Regions from separate parts of the Vibrio sp. genome, predicted to be linked through region 1. Evidence: predicted binding sites of a transcription regulator. Region 1 holds the regulator's gene; the other holds the start of a gene.
The links. Region 1 encodes MetJ, which represses methionine synthesis genes. Its sites were predicted from a motif close to TTAGACNTNTANANGTCTAA; they were not measured.

Region 2: a site for MetJ is predicted at 5,009-5,028, ahead of metN (methionine ABC transporter ATP-binding protein MetN). Genes of this name have one in related genera too.

Annotation. Positions count from the first base shown of each region.
Region 1 covers NZ_CFHWOM010000013.1:3,035-11,258, forward strand. Annotated here, with positions in the region: gene glpX (class II fructose-bisphosphatase) at 1-111, opposite strand, end outside; gene zapB (cell division protein ZapB) at 405-647, shown strand; gene metF (methylenetetrahydrofolate reductase) at 719-1,609, opposite strand; gene AC4MRV_RS10030 (bifunctional aspartate kinase/homoserine dehydrogenase II) at 1,852-4,263, opposite strand; gene AC4MRV_RS10035 (O-succinylhomoserine (thiol)-lyase) at 4,263-5,429, opposite strand; gene metJ (met regulon transcriptional regulator MetJ) at 5,649-5,969, shown strand; gene AC4MRV_RS10045 (malic enzyme-like NAD(P)-binding protein) at 6,070-7,347, opposite strand; gene rpmE (50S ribosomal protein L31) at 7,604-7,822, opposite strand; gene priA (primosomal protein N') at 8,138-8,224, shown strand, end outside.
Region 2 covers NZ_CFHWOM010000028.1:705-8,928, forward strand. Annotated here, with positions in the region: gene treC (alpha,alpha-phosphotrehalase) at 1-1,215, opposite strand, end outside; gene treB (PTS trehalose transporter subunit IIBC) at 1,309-2,733, opposite strand; gene treR (trehalose operon repressor TreR) at 2,946-3,893, opposite strand; gene AC4MRV_RS14020 (MliC family protein) at 3,948-4,292, opposite strand; gene gmhB (D-glycero-beta-D-manno-heptose 1,7-bisphosphate 7-phosphatase) at 4,339-4,890, opposite strand; gene metN (methionine ABC transporter ATP-binding protein MetN) at 5,134-6,168, shown strand; gene AC4MRV_RS14035 (methionine ABC transporter permease) at 6,158-6,835, shown strand; gene AC4MRV_RS14040 (MetQ/NlpA family lipoprotein) at 6,867-7,676, shown strand; gene AC4MRV_RS14045 (substrate-binding periplasmic protein) at 7,735-8,224, opposite strand, start outside.

The sequences.
Region 1 (8,224 bases):
AACAGCCGCGCCGTCTGCTGCGTTTTTATCGCCTCGGCCTAGCCATTTATAGCCTGCCAAAGCAGCGCCTTCTGTTACTCGAGAAAATGCCATTGCTAAATCGCGTTTCATGATGACTCCAAAGTAAGGGGGAATGAGAAAATCGGCAGGATTCTAACACAATGGGAAGAAAACGTTTGCTATTTTGAGCGATTTGAATTGAACTCGATCAAAACAGTGTCGAAATCCATGTAAATCAGTTGGTGTTTCCCTTTCAGTCAGGAGATTGTCAGTGTGTGCTGTTTTTTTGACCGAATGGTGCAAAATATCGAATATAGGGCGTGTTTATCATTCTCGGGCTGAGTAGAATGAAGGCATTGAGTGGAGAGCCCTTCACATAAATGAATAACCAAAGGTAGGCTAAGATGTCTTTTGAAGTACTAGAACAACTAGAAGCAAAAATCCAAACTGCTGTTGACACTATTTCTCTGCTACAGATGGAAGTAGAAGAACTAAAAGAAGAGAAAGAGAAGCTAGCAGTTGAAGCCAATGAATTACGTTCAAGCCGCGAAGAACTTGAGCAGAAAGCTCAGCAGATGCAACAAGAGCACGCTGCATGGCAAGATCGTATCCGTAACCTTCTAGGTAAGATGGATGAAGTAGAGTAAGTTCATAAACTTACCTAAGAGCAAAATAAAAAGGTTGGCGAAAGCCAACCTTTTTGCATTTCTTAACATCATTAAATACTTGGTCTAACACCTAGCGTATGGCATAAAGCGTAAGTCATCTCTGCGCGGTTAAGTGTGTAGAAGTGGAAGTCTTTTACGCCTTCACGACTCAGTACTCGAATCATGTCGATCGCTTGGCTTGCACCTACCAATTGACGTGTCGTTGGGTCGTCATCTAAGCCTTCAAACTGCTTTGCCATCCAGCTTGGTACTTTTACATTGTTCTGCGCAGCAAAGCGTGATGCCTGCTTAAAGTTTGAGACTGGAAGAATACCAGGAACGATTTCAACATCGATACCTGCTGCAACACAACGGTCGCGGAATCGTAAGTAGCTCTCTACATCAAAGAAGAACTGGGTAATGGCGCGGTTTGCGCCAGCATCTACTTTACGTTTAAGGTTTAACAAATCAGCTTGAGCGCTTTTCGCTTCAGGATGTACTTCAGGAAATGCAGCAACGGAGATGTCGAAATCATGGCGATCTTTTAGCAGAGTCACTAGATCCGATGCATACATATCTGGTTTACCTCCACCTGGAGGAATATCACCACGAAGAGCCACAATGCTTTGAATACCATTGTTCCAGTAGTCGTCAGCGATCTGGATCAGTTCTTCACGGCTAGCATCAATACAAGTCAAGTGAGGCGCTGCGATCAGTCCTGTTTCAGCTTTGATCTCTTTGATGATTGAGTGGGTGCGGTCTCGCTCACCTGAATTTGCCCCATAGGTTACAGAGACAAACTTAGGCTTAAGTGTTTTTAGGCGATGTACAGAGTTCCAAAGTGTCTCTTCCATTTTTTCACTGCTCGGTGGAAAAAATTCAAATGACACATTAATGTTGTCAGAAAGTTCAGCGATATTTTGATTTAAGGCGTCGATATGACCTGCGTGTGTGTATCCCATCTTACTCTCTCCCTGTGGTAACTCTGCCCACTAAACTGCAAATCCTTGAATTGACGTTTAGACGTCTATATGTCCACAGAATGTATTGAATACGATTTAATGTCAACAGTGTAATTATGAATTTTATTCAAGTTGATCATGAGTGATATTGAAGTTCACTTTACTGGAGTGTTCTGTCTATGATTTTAGACAGAGTTTGCGAGTCAGGATAAAAAAGGGCTGCAAAAAGCAGCCCTAGATGTTTAGAGGAAGCTAGAAAGTAAATTGAGATCCGATTGAATTGCACCTGAAGTGACTTCTCGTCCAGCTCCTGGTCCACGGATAACGAGTGGGTTGTCCTTGTACCACTTGCTCTCAATCGCGAATATGTTGTCGCAAGGTAGTAAATTCGCTAGCGCATGTTCCTTATTCAGAGCTTCAACGCCGACACTCGCTTGGCCATCTTTCTCTAAACGGGCTACATAGCGTAGGACTTTGTCTTCGCGCTGCGCTTTTTCTAAGCGCTCAGCAAGAAGCTGACTTAACAACTGACTCTTATCTAAAAAGTCATCTAGCGACAGGTCAGCTAACTCTGATGGCACTAAACTTTCTACTTTTACGGCTTCTGGTTCAATGTCTAGCCCAGCTTCACGGGCTAGGATTACTAGTTTTCGCATCACGTCTGAACCATCAAGGTCATTGCGAGGATCTGGCTCAGTGAGGCCCTGTTGCCAAGCTAGATCGACTAACTCGGCAAAAGGGACTGAACCATCGTATTGTTGAAATAGCCATGAGAGCGTACCTGAGAAGATTCCAGATAATGCTTGAATATCATCACCACTTTCACGTAAATCACGCACTGTGTGGTTGATAGGCAGCCCAGCGCCCACGGTGGCGTTGTATAGCCAGTGACGATTAATTTTGGCGAAAGCATTTTGGACTTGATGGTAATAATCACTCGAAGCGGAGCCCGCTACTTTATTGGCAGAGATAAGGTGCATGCCTTGTTCCGCAATGTTCAAGTATTGGCCAGCTAACTCTTTACTTGCCGTCACATCCAACACCACGACATCATCGTATCCTTGGATAGCTCCTAACTTGTCAATCCACTCACCAGACTGGTACTCGATGGCTTCTTCGTCAAAATGCTCGCTCACTGAAGATGCATCGATGCCCTGAGGATTGAACCAATAAGTTTGACTATCGATAACCGCTACTAACTCAAAACTCATACCACGGCGTTTTTCTAGATCGGCTTTTTGCTCTGCAAAGAGAGTTAACCAACTCGATCCAATATTGCCTTTACCACACAATGCGATGCCGACACGTTTCTGAGCTTGGAATAACTGGCTATGAATGGCTTTGACCAATTGGGTAGTGTCAGCTTTACGCAGTATCGCCACTAAACTCAATCCAGATTGAGATTCAGAGATAAATTCAACGGGAGATGATTTGAGCTTTTGATAGAAACCGTAGCAGTGATTAGCATTTTTCGTTACACCAGCGCCGACCGCCGCTACGAGAGAGTAGCCTTCTTTTAGTTTAATTTCGGCTTCAATTGCTGCGTCTTGCAGATATTCTAGCGCACCACCGGCAATTTCAGCCGTGTAAGCTAAGCGAAGCGTATTTTGGTCATCTTGTACTTCATAGGTTAAAGGTTCGAGCTGAGCGCGTTTTAAGCTAGATAGTACTTCTTTCTCAAGTCTTGCGAAGTCGTGACCTGCAGAGAAGTTAAGTTGGATTAGCAGCACTTCGTTGAGTGATGAAATGATCTTTGCTCCACGACCAGATGCCAATACGCGTTCGATTCGAGTAGAGCCAGATTCGGGTTCGTAGCTGCAGCGTAGATGCAAATCCATGGTGCTTTGAGCAACTGGCTGTAGAGTCCGGCTATGCAAAACTGGTGCGGCAAGACGAGCCAGTTCGCTCGCTTCATCAAGCCTGAGGAGTGGTAGTAAGCAGGCATCGCTAACAATACGAGGATCTGCACTGTATACACCCGCTACATCACTCCAAATGGTTACTTGTTTGACTTCCGCTAAAGCACCGATGACCGTTGCTGAATAGTCTGAGCCATTCCGACCCAGTAACACGGTTTGCCCTTGTTCATCTTGTGCCATAAACCCGGTAATCACCACTCGATGATGGGCATGTTGAGCTAGTACTTCTTTGACGAGCGGATAAGATGCTCCGCGATCAACTTCTGGCTGAGTACCGATTTCTGCTCGAAGGAAAGCTCGCGCATCTTGAGCAACGGCTTGAAGGTTATTCTGGTTGAGGAGAGCAGCCAATAGACGTGACGACCATACCTCACCATGACCAAGCACAGAGGCCTTTTCTGCTTCAGTCAACGGTGCCGTAAGCTCACCCAAAGTAGAAAATTCGTCGTTTAGCTTGGCAAGTAATGTTTGTTGTTCTTCTATAGAGATCAGCTCTTCGATAAGAGTAGTTTGAAATTGGCGTAGGCTTTGCAACACTTCATGTGCTAAGCGACCATCTTTATTGAGTGACTCTAGAAACTCTATTAAGCGGTTAGTGGTCTTCCCTGCGGCTGAGACGACAATCAAGTCTTCACTGGCAGAGTACTCTTTTAAGATATTAACTACGCGGCGATAACATTCCGGGTCGGCTAAGCTACTACCACCGAATTTATGCAGTTGGCGAGAAATAGTCATTAGCATGCCCCCTTAGTTTCAGCGAACGCCTTATCAAGGTCTGCAATTAGATCGTCGGCGTCTTCTAGGCCTACAGAAAGACGCAATAGCTGATGGGTAACCCCAGCTTCTGCCAGCGCTTCTTCTCCCATTGCTCTATGAGTCATCGATGCCGGGTGACAAATCAAACTCTCGACACCGCCTAAAGATTCTGCCAGTGAGAAAAGCTCAAGCTGGCCAACGAAGAATTTTAGTTGTTCAAAGCTGCCGGCAAATTCAAAGCTGAGCATTGAGCCAAAGCCTGATTGCTGTTTCTTGGCAATTTCATGCCCTGGGTGTTCAGGGAGGCTTGGGTGGTAGATGGTGCCAACTAAGTCTTGTGTTTTGAGGTACTCAAGGATCTGCGCCGAGCTTTCTTCGTGTACTTTCATTCGAGCACCCAGAGTGCGAATACCGCGTAAAGTCATGTAGCTATCGAATGGAGTACCTGTTGCGCCGATACAGTTGCCCCACCAAGCTAAATCTTCGGCATGCTGCTCGGTTTTAGTGATTACCACGCCACCTATCACGTCGGAATGACCATTGATGTACTTAGTTGTTGAGTGAATAACGAAGTCAGCGCCTAGCTCAAGAGGTTTTTGGAACACAGGTGTCAAAAAGGTATTGTCTACACCGACTAGTGCGCCGACCTGTTTTGCTTTGTCACATACATTTGCGATATCGACGACGCGAACCAAGGGGTTGGATGGTGTTTCAAGTAAAATCAGCTTTGGCTTAAGAGCAATGGCTGCATCGAGTGCTTTCTCGTCGGATTGATCGACAAATTGCACTTTGAAATCGCCTTTTTGTGAGCGTGTATTAAATAGACGATACGTACCGCCGTAACAGTCATGAGGTGCAATGATGAGATCGTCAGGGCCCAGGAATGCTGACACCCACAGGTTAAGCGCAGAGGTCCCGCAATTCGTTACCACAGCGCCCTTTCCGGACTCTAGTTCATACAGCGCCGTTTCGAGCAAGCCGCGGTTTGGGTTTCCCGAACGAGTGTAGTCATACTGAGGTACTTCGCCAAATGCAGGAAATCCATAGTTGGTCGAGAGGTAAATAGGTGGCACAACGGCGTGGTGTTGAGTGTCAGATTCAATACCAGTACGTACGGCGATGGTGGCTGGCTTACGGGCGCTCATAAGTGTTTCCTTTCGAACAGTGATGACAACTTGTAGGGAATACGTTATACCTGTTGGATGTTAGATATATGTTATTCCATCTCCATATCTCATCACTTTACTTCTCATTTTTTGAGACGTCAACACTTCTAGACGTCTATATGTCTTTGCTTGTGGCTATAAATACCGCTAAAATTGCGCTTTACTCAATTAAACACAAAGAATTATTAAAGGTGCGCAATGGCAGACTGGAATGGCGAATACATTAGCCCATACGCTGAGCATGGAAAGAAAAGCGAACAAGTAAAGAAGATTACTGTTTCTATTCCATTGAAAGTATTAAAGGTATTAACCGATGAGCGCACGCGTCGTCAGATTAATAACCTGCGCCATGCAACAAATAGCGAGCTATTGTGTGAAGCATTTTTGCATGCCTACACTGGGCAACCACTGCCAACTGATGAAGATTTAAGAAAAGATCGCCCTGACGACATTCCAGCAGAAGTTAAAAAATTGATGGAAGAGATGGGAATCGAATACGAAGCGTTTGACGAAGAATAACAAAAACAATAAAGCACCTAGTTTTCGCTGAGAGCCGATCATCGTTATAAAAAAACCGCTGTGTAGTAACAGCGGTTTTTTATTGGTTCTAATCTAGCGACTAGGCTTCCATGTAGTTTTCTGGCATTTCGATGCGCGCAACGCCAGAGTCTACAGCGGCTTGTGCTACCGCTTTGGCTACACGAGGTAGTAAGCGAGAGTCCATTGGTTTTGGAATGATGTAGCCAGGACCAAACTCCAAATGATCAACGCCTGCTGCCTTTAATACTTCTGCTGGTACGTCTTCTTTTGCAAGTTGGCGAATAGCATCAACGGCTGCCAGCTTCATTTCATCGTTGATTTCGCTTGCTCGGACATCCAGTGCGCCGCGGAAAATGAATGGGAAGCAGAGTACGTTGTTTACTTGGTTCGGGTAGTCGCTGCGACCTGTACCCATAATAAGATCATCACGAACTTCATGGGCTAGTTCTGGTTTAATCTCTGGATCAGGGTTTGAACACGCAAACACAACTGGTTTGTCAGCCATCAGTTTTAGCGCTTCTGCTGGCAGTAGATTCGGACCAGATACGCCTAGGAACAGATCTGCACCTTCAATTACATCTTCCAAAGTACGCTTGTCAGTATTGTTAGCAAACAGTTGCTTGTATTCATTTAAGTCATCGCGGCGAGTATGAATGACACCCTTGCGATCAAGCATGTAGATCTTTTCACGCATGGCACCACACTTGATCAGTAGCTCCATACAAGCGACGGCTGCAGCACCTGCACCTAAACAAACGATCGTTGCATCTTCTAGCTTTTTGCCTTGCAGCTCGATCGCATTAAGCATACCAGCAGCAGTAACAATCGCTGTGCCGTGTTGGTCATCGTGGAAAACTGGCACATCACAACGTTCGATAAGTTGTTTTTCAATTTCAAAACAGTCAGGAGCTTTGATGTCTTCTAAGTTGATACCGCCAAAGGTGTCGGCAATGTTGGCGACGGTATCAACAAATTCTTCAATTGTGCGATGTTTCACTTCAATATCAATCGAGTCTAGACCAGCAAAGCGTTTGAATAGAAGCGATTTACCTTCCATTACAGGCTTTGAGGCTAGTGGACCTAAGTTACCAAGACCAAGAATTGCTGTGCCGTTAGAAATCACCGCAACCATGTTACCTTTAGAGGTGTATTTATAAACATTATCAGGGTTTTGCGCGATTTCACGAACAGGTTCCGCTACGCCTGGGCTGTAGGCTAGGGCAAGGTCATTAGCTGTTTCTGCAGGTTTTGTTAGTTCGACAGAAATTTTACCTGCAGTTGGGTATGCATGGTAATCCAGAGCTTGCTGACGGAATTGCTCTTCAGGGGATAATTCTTGGTGATTGTCGTCTGACATAGGTGTAGGTACTCGTTAATAATAATTGGAAAGGGGAAATCCATTCTAGAGTAACTAAGTCAAGCTGCAAAGGTCAGAATGCGACCCATGACGACAAAAAGTGGCAAATGACTGGAGATAAGACCAGATGAATAGAGATATCGCTAGAAAAACTCTGTTTTATTAAAACAATACGCTAGGGCGAGCGCTGAGGGATATACTGCAGGCAACAAAAAAGGACGCCTTGGCGTCCTTTTTAGATTCGGCTAAGCAGAAATTACTTCTTGCTTGATAGAGCACCGAAACGCTTGTTAAAGCGATCAACACGACCGCCTGTATCTACGATACGTTGCTTACCAGTGTAGAATGGGTGACATTTGTCACATACGTCTAGGTGGATTGACTCTTTAGCTAGAGTTGAGTTGAACTCAAAAGAGTTGCCACAAGAACAAGTTGCTTTAACAGCTTTGTATTCTGGGTGGATACCAGCTTTCATGGGATAACCTCAATATATGGGCCGTGTCGCCATCCGATTCTATGCCGGACACCACACGTAGTTTAAAAAATAGTATTTAGGGATACCGCTACCATCAGGCGAGCCATATCTCTAAGGCGCGATATAGTAATGAATCCATGTCTCTGAATCAACCAGTTTGCAGAGAAAATTGCTACTTTTTTAGCCTAACTTAGTCGAGTGAGTTATTGAGCGCATGGAACAGGCATTTTCGAGGGAGAAATTCGTTTCCTTCCTACTTATCACCTTTTCCCTTACACTGTTTTGGTCTCTATCTACACATTCTCAATGGCTTATATGCGACCAACGATTGCGCGAGTAGCGTTACCTGTTCCACTGGACAAACAGTTTGATTACCAGATTCCATCACACTTGTTTCCCATC
Region 2 (8,224 bases), on a different contig from region 1:
ATCTTCATGGCTAACACCTTGCTCATTGAGCATGATGTCATACATATTAGTGCTCTCGACATCTCGATATTGTTCTATCGAAGTATAACCAGGATTGGTCATGCCGATTTCTTCACCTTGGTAGATATAAGGTGTTCCCTGCATCATATGGACAGATGCTCCAAGCATTTTTGCAGATTCCACTCGATAGTTTTGATCGTCACCTAAGCGGCTCACCACTCGTGGCTGATCGTGGTTACACCAAAACAGTGCCCCCCACCCTTTACCATTTAAACCGGTTTGCCAGTGGTTAAAAATCTGCTTTAGTTGGATGAAATCAAATGGCGCTTTGGTCCACTTCTCACCATTTGGGTAATCCACTTTTAGGTGATGGAAGTTAAACACCATCGACAGTTCTTTGTTGTCTAAAGAAGAGTATTGTTGGCAGTGCTCTAGTGTGGTTGAGGACATTTCTCCTACCGTTACACTGCCATATTTTTGGAACACCGCTTCACTGATCTCTTGCAAGTATTCATGTACACGTGGACCATCGGTATAGAAACGGCGACCATCCCCTACGTTGTCATTAGGAAAGTCTTGTTGCTTAGAAATGAGATTAATGACGTCTAGGCGAAAGCCATCAACGCCTTTCTCAGCCCAAAAGCTGATCACTTCTTTCACTTCAGCGCGAACTTTAGGGTTTTCCCAATTTAAATCAGCTTGCTCTTTGGCGAACAAATGGAGGAAGTATTGGCCTGTTTGTGTATCCAACTCCCACGCACTACCGCCAAACTTGGACTGCCAATTGTTTGGGATATCACCATTAACGGGGTCTTTCCAAATATAGTAGTCACGGTAAGGACTATTCTTGTCACCAAGTGCAGACTGGAACCAGTGGTGCTCAGTGGAAGTATGGTTGACGACAATATCCATAATGATGCGAATACCACGTTGGTGCGCCTCTGCAAGCAGCTGGTCAAAATCTTCCATGGTGCCAAAGTCTGGGTTGATGGCGTAGTAATCTGAAATATCGTAACCATTGTCTATCATCGGCGATTCATACACAGGCGTTAACCAAATCGCATCAACTCCTAAAAGCTTTAAGTAATCTAGCTTAGAAATAATGCCTTGAATATCTCCCGTGCCTTTATTGCCACTATCACAAAAGCTCTTGGGGTAAATCTGATAAATCGAGGCGGTTTTCCACCAGTTTGCATCGTTCGTGATTACGGACATGATTAAACTCACTTACCTAAAAATAAATCTGAAAAGGAAGTAGCGGCACATAGAGTCAAAAAGCCGCTACTCCAAAATGGTGGTTATTGCTGGTTAGGCGTTTGCTGTTTCAAGCTCGCCTTTTGACTCTGCGCGTTTGTAGAAGAACAAAGTCAGTGCAGCAGGGAGAGCAATCGCAACAAGCATTGCAATGGCGTAGATTCCCCAGAACTGTGGTTGAATAGATAAGATACCTGGCAAACCGCCTACACCAATACCATTCGCCATTACCCCTGCACTTCCACAAATCGCAGCTGCCATCGCGCTACCGATCATTGCGCTAAGCATTGGGAACTTGTATTTCAGGTTGATGCCGTACATCGCAGGTTCTGTCACACCTAGGTAAGCCGAAATCGCAGCCGGAACAGAAATATCACGTTCACCATGTTTTTTGCTGATGAGAATGATGCCGACAACCGCAGAGGCTTGAGCAATGTTTGACAGTGCAATTAGAGGCCAGATTGGTGTACCACCCAGTTCTTGCATTAGCTGCAGGTCAACCGCGTTGGTGGTGTGATGAATACCAGTAATCACTAATGGGGCATAAAGGAAACCAAACACCATTGAACCAATCACAGCAAAGTCACCCGTCATCGCCGCTTTTGCAGCAAAAGCCACACCATCACCTAACACGCGGCCAAATGGGCCAATAAGTGAATGAGCAAGTACAACCGATAGAATGATTGAGACAAAAGGAACGACTACTAAGTAAAGGTATGAAGGAACAATACGCTTGAGGTTAGTTTCAATAAACGCCAGCGCAACACCGGCCAACATTGCTGGAATTACCTGAGCCTGATAACCAACCTTTTCTATCACGAATAGGCCAAAGTCCCATACTTCCGGTACTTGCTTACCAATCAAATAAGCATTCATCAACTGAGGTGACACCAAGGTTACACCCAATGTAATACCGAGAATCGGTGTACCACCAAGCTTTTTAACCGTCGACCAACATACGCCAACAGGTAAGAAGAAGAAGATCGCCTCACCAATCAACCACAAGAAGCTATGGACTGTTGCCCAGAATTGGCTGATTTCCGTCAGAGATTGACCATCAAACATCTTGATGTCGCCAATAACGTTACGGAAACCTAAAATCAAACCGCCCGTAATAATCGCAGGAAGTAGCGGTACAAAAATTTCAGCTAAATGGGAGATACCGCGCTCAAGGATGTTCATGTTCTGGCGAGCTGCAAGTTTGGCTTCATCTTTTGATGCTGCCGTTTGCCCTGTTAGTTCAATCAGCACTTTATAGACTTCATCGACTTCCGTGCCTACAACCACTTGGAACTGGCCTGCATTGGTAAAACAGCCTTTTACCATCGGCAGTGCTTCCAGCTCTTTCTCACTCGCTTTTTCAGTATCGTTTAGTACAAAGCGAAGGCGTGTTAAGCAGTGGCTAACGCTCGCGATATTGTCGCGCCCACCGACCAACTCAATCAGACGCTCAACTTCTTGTTTCGCAATCTTACTCATATCCATGTCCACCCTAATTGGATTCTCATTCATGTCTAAATCAATATCAGACTTTTTAACTGACTGTTCTTACTGACTTGCTTTTATATTTATGGGAACGTTCCCTTTTGTGTTTATTATATTGTCAGATCTAATACCAGATAAAAATGGGAACAATCCCATTAATTGAATAAGATCACAGTATAATTTTAAATCACTTTGAAAATAATGGTTTAGAGAGCGAGAGGATCTTGGGTAAGGTGAACTTGTTCTTGTTCACCATTTATATGTGAAATCAGAAGGTTAGCCGACTTTTCCCCAGCTAAAGAATATCCAGGATCAATACTAAAGACCTTAGGGAAGAGAAACGAAAGTAGCTCATTGCCACCAACACCTGTCACAACAACATCTTCACGATTTAATTCTTGTAAGCGCTTGATGACACCAAGTGCCAATGTATCACTGGCACATACTATTGCTTGGGTTTTCGTCGTTAGTACATTGTCCACCAACAAATAGGCACTCTCATGGTTTAGTTGTCCCGTCTGATAATTAGACTCAATCCCTTTTGATTGACACCACTCTAAGTAGGCGTTCAGACGAAGTTTACCCGTAGTTTTATCACTTGGGTCAACACCAATAAAAGCGATATGCTCTAGCTGTTTTTGCTCTAGGAACTCAAGAGCCTTAGTGATCACCTGCCTATTGTCGTAGTTGATCGATGACACCTCATCGGTATCCATGGCAATAACGACACTGCGATTTTGCCAACTAGACAGTTGGGTAACATCAAAATCACTAAAGCCAAATACTATCACGCCATCTACATTACGCTTTTTCAGCACGTCTAAGTGATCGTTAGTTTTATCACGATCAAATTGGCTTTCCATAATGACAACATCATAGCCTGCTGCATATAAGGTGTTGAGCATACTGCCGACAGCTTTGTTTTCCGACGGGGAATCTAGACGAGAAATAATAACCCCTACCACCTTCTGACTGCCTCCGCGCATCGCTTGCGCAGATTTAGAAGGCACATAACCAGATTCTTGAATTACTTGCTCTACTTTCGCTCGCGTCGCAGGCTTTACTTTCGGGTCATTAGTTAAAACTCGAGAAACGGTCGATTTTCCGACACCTGACAGCTTAGCGATATCAAGAATGGTTAGTTTTTTTTTCATTGCTGTTTATGGCTTCCTAGCAGTTTCATAATGGGAATACAGAGCGCTAAAGGTTCACTGTTCGATTTGGCAATTTTTATAGATAACGCGACCTAATTCCAAACGCGCTTCCTCTCCCTTAGTGTATAAGGTTACTGGATTGAGCTTTTCTGCAGTTCCGTCATCTAAGATGTATTTCGTGCCGGAACCGGATGGCATTTGAATCAAACGATAGTCATGCTTTGGTAGTCTCAGTAGCGCTTTGTCTTGCTTAGACATATAGCCAACCTGAAACGATTTACCTGACTCGCACAAATACGTTTTCCATTCGCCCTTAAAGCTATTTGGCGACTCAATGGCAGATTGAGTACAGCCCATCAGGCTGAGCAAAGCGGAAAAAATTAACGTTCGTTTTTTCATAGCAACCTCCAAACAAGTAAGGGCCGCATTAGCGACCCTTTCTATATTACTTAGCAAGATAGGCTGGTACGTCCTTAATGCTGTCCAATACTGCTGAAGCTAAAGCTTCGCCTTTTTCTGTCACAGGCTTACCAGTACGAACAAGAATTTTGGTTCCGACTTCAGCGGCATCAGCAGCCATCATATCTTCTGCTTTGTCACCAACCATCACAGAGTTAGCCATATCGATTTTAAGAAAATCGCGCGCAGAGATAAACATGCCCGGCTTTGGCTTACGGCAGCTACAGTCTTCTTTGTATTTACCTTGGCCATGTTCAGCATGGTGCGGGCAGTAGTAAAAACCATCAAACTCAACGCCATTGTCGACAAAGTTCCAGTCCATCCACTGAGTTAAGTCTAGGAAGCGGTCTTCACTAAACTTACCACGTGCAATACCAGACTGGTTAGTCACCAAGACAAGCAAGTAGCCCATCTCTTTCAGTTTCTTCGTCGCTTCAAACACGCCTTCGATAAATTCAAAATCGTGCTCATCGTGGACATAGCCATGATCTACGTTAATCACGCCATCACGATCTAAAAAGACTGCTGGTTTAGCCAAAATATGCTTCTCTATCTGTTTTTATTCGGGTCTATTGACCTAGTAATACTAAGAATTATTGCACGCTTTATTTCTTTCATCACTATCTAATTACCAATCGATTGAGCAAAACAACCATTTAGACGTCTAGACGTAAAAATATCTATTGACAGAAAACACGCGAGACCATAGCATCATCTACTAAATGAGATGTAGTTCAAAATTATCTACTGCTTCAAGGTAATCTGATTAGCGAGTTTCTCGATGATTGAAATTAATCAAGTTAACAAGGTGTTCTACCAGGGTACAAAGGAAATCAATGCCCTGAAAGACATAAACCTGCACATTCCTCAAGGAACGATTTTCGGCGTTATTGGCTCTTCTGGAGCAGGGAAAAGTACACTCATTCGCTGTGTAAACATGTTAGAGGCGCCAACCAGTGGCTCTATCATTGTCGACGGAGTAGACCTGACTAAGCTATCTAAATCTGAGCTTAGTAAAACCCGTCGTAATATCGGTATGATTTTCCAGCACTTTAACCTACTTTCTTCTCGTACTGTATTCAATAATGTTGCTTTACCGCTTGAATTAGCGGGTATCGATAAAGAGCAAATTACGGCAAAAGTAACAGAGCTACTTAAGCTAGTCGGCCTTGCGGACAAACATGAAAGCTACCCGTCTAACTTAAGCGGTGGGCAAAAGCAGCGTGTTGCTATCGCGCGTGCACTGGCATCAGATCCGAAAGTTCTACTGTGTGATGAAGCCACCAGCGCACTCGATCCAGCAACCACTCAATCTATTCTTGAACTGCTAAAAGAGATTAACCGAAAACTGAACATCACAATGCTACTTATCACCCATGAAATGGACGTGGTAAAAAGCATCTGTCATGAAGTCGCAATTATCGGTGGCGGTGAACTAGTAGAGAAAGGCACGGTCGGTGAAATCTTTGCTCACCCAAAAACCGAACTGGCACATGAGTTCATTCGTTCAACACTGGACTTATCAATCCCTGAAGATTACCAAGCGCGCTTAAAAGAGACTCGTGTGGAAGGCAGTTACCCACTGGTTCGTTTAGAGTTTACTGGTGCCACGGTTGATGCTCCACTGATGACGCAAATCGCGCGTAAATTCAATATCGATGTGAGTATCTTAAGCTCAGACCTTGATTACGCTGGCGGAGTTAAATTCGGAATGATGGTCGCTGAGCTGTTCGGTAACGAACAAGACGACAATGCTGCAATCGAATTCCTACGTGAACATAACGTAAAAGTAGAGGTGCTAGGTTATGTCCTTTAACACAGTTTCAGAATGGCTGAGCCTTAACGGCAATCTCTTGATCGGTGCGACTTGGGAAACCCTATATATGGTTGCTGTGGCTGGCATCGTTGGTTTCGCGGTTGGAATTCCGTTAGGCGTTATCCTACATACAACCAAGAAAGGTGGCTTACTCGAAAATACTAAGCTTAACGGTGTTCTTGGCGCTATTGTCAATATTGGCCGTTCAGTTCCCTTCTTGGTACTCATGGTTGCAATTATTCCGGTCACAAAAATCCTTGTGGGCACCTTTATCGGTACAACAGCGGCGATTGTGCCATTGACCATTGGTGCAATTCCATTTGTCGCTCGCTTAATTGAAGGGGCGCTACTTGAAGTACCTACAGGTTTGGTAGAAGCCGCGCAATCGATGGGTGCAACACCGATACAAATCATTTCTAAGGTACTGCTTCCTGAAGCACTACCAACGATTGTTAACTCAGTCACTATTACGCTAGTTACACTAGTCAGTTACTCAGCGATGGCGGGGACTGTTGGTGGTGGTGGTTTAGGAGACGTTGCAATTCGTTACGGATTCCACCGCTACGATGTGGTCATCATGGCCGTAACCGTCGTGATGCTGATTATTTTGGTTCAAATTATTCAATCTATCGGCGATGCCATTGTACGCCGTGTCGATCACAGATAAAAATTACTCGATTTATTACAAGGAGATAGTCATGAAATTCAATCTTAAAGGTCTTTTGGCAATTGCCGCCGCTGCATCAGCATTAGTTCTATCTGGTTGTGGTGAAAAAGCCGCTGACAACAGCAAAATCAAAGTTGGCGTAATGGCAGGTGCTGAGGCACAAGTTGCTGAAGTAGCTGCGAAAGTAGCAAAAGAGCAATACGGCCTAGATGTTGAGCTTGTTACCTTCACTGACTACGTAACACCTAACGCAGCATTGGATGACGGTTCAATCGACATCAACGCATTTCAACATAAGCCGTACCTAGATCAGCAAGTTGCGGACCGTGGTTACAAGCTGACTATCGCGGGCAACACGTTCGTTTACCCAATAGCGGGTTACTCTAAGCAAGTAAAATCTGTAGATGAGATCCAAGAAGGTGCACGAATCGCAGTACCAAACGATCCAACTAACCTAGGGCGCTCACTGCTTCTTCTTGAGCAACAAGGTCTAATCGAGCTACGTGAAGGCGCTGGCCTGCTAGCAACGGTTCGTGATATCACTGCAAACCCGAAAAACATCTCAATTGTAGAGCTAGACGCAGCGCAACTACCTCGCTCTCTAGATGACGTAGCTCTATCTATCATCAACACGACTTACGCAAGCTCTATCAACCTAACTCCACAAAAAGATGGTGTATTTGTTGAAGACAAAGAGTCTCCATACGTAAACCTAATCGTTTCTCGTGAAGAAAACCTAAACGCTGAAAACGTTCAGAACTTTGTGAAGTCTTACCAAACGGAAGAAGTTTACACAGCAGCATCAGAAATCTTCCAAGGTGGCGTAGTTAAAGGCTGGTAATCGCTTCCTAGATGAATTCAAACTGTAAGGGCTGGCATTTATGTGTCAGCCCTTTTATTTACTCTTCTCTGTATTCTTCTCGTAAGCTTTCAAAATAGTTATCAATGAGATAGTCATATCTACCGTCTTGCTTCATCGCCTCTAGGACCGCATCAAATTTGTTCCGCAATAGTTGATGCTCACGTAGCTTCGAGAAAGCAATGTAGCTCGGTGTCTCTTCCAATGGCGGAGTAAGGATCATCAGAGACTCCTCTAACCCTTGAGAAACCAAAATGCTTCTCGCCCCAAATTCATTATTAACCCAAACATCTGCTCTGTTGGCTCTAACAAGCTGCGCGCAATCTTCGGTTTTATTGCGACGAAAGATGACCCGAAATACACCAGACGCCAATAAAGAATCCATTCGTTTTCCGTAACTCACCTTATTTACCGCGCAAATAGAAAGTAAGCTAAGATCACTTTCGAAAAAAATGTCGCTGCGTAATGCGCTGCCCGTTTTAGTAATCAAACTTATATTCTGCATGAACAATACCTGCTGACTATAATCA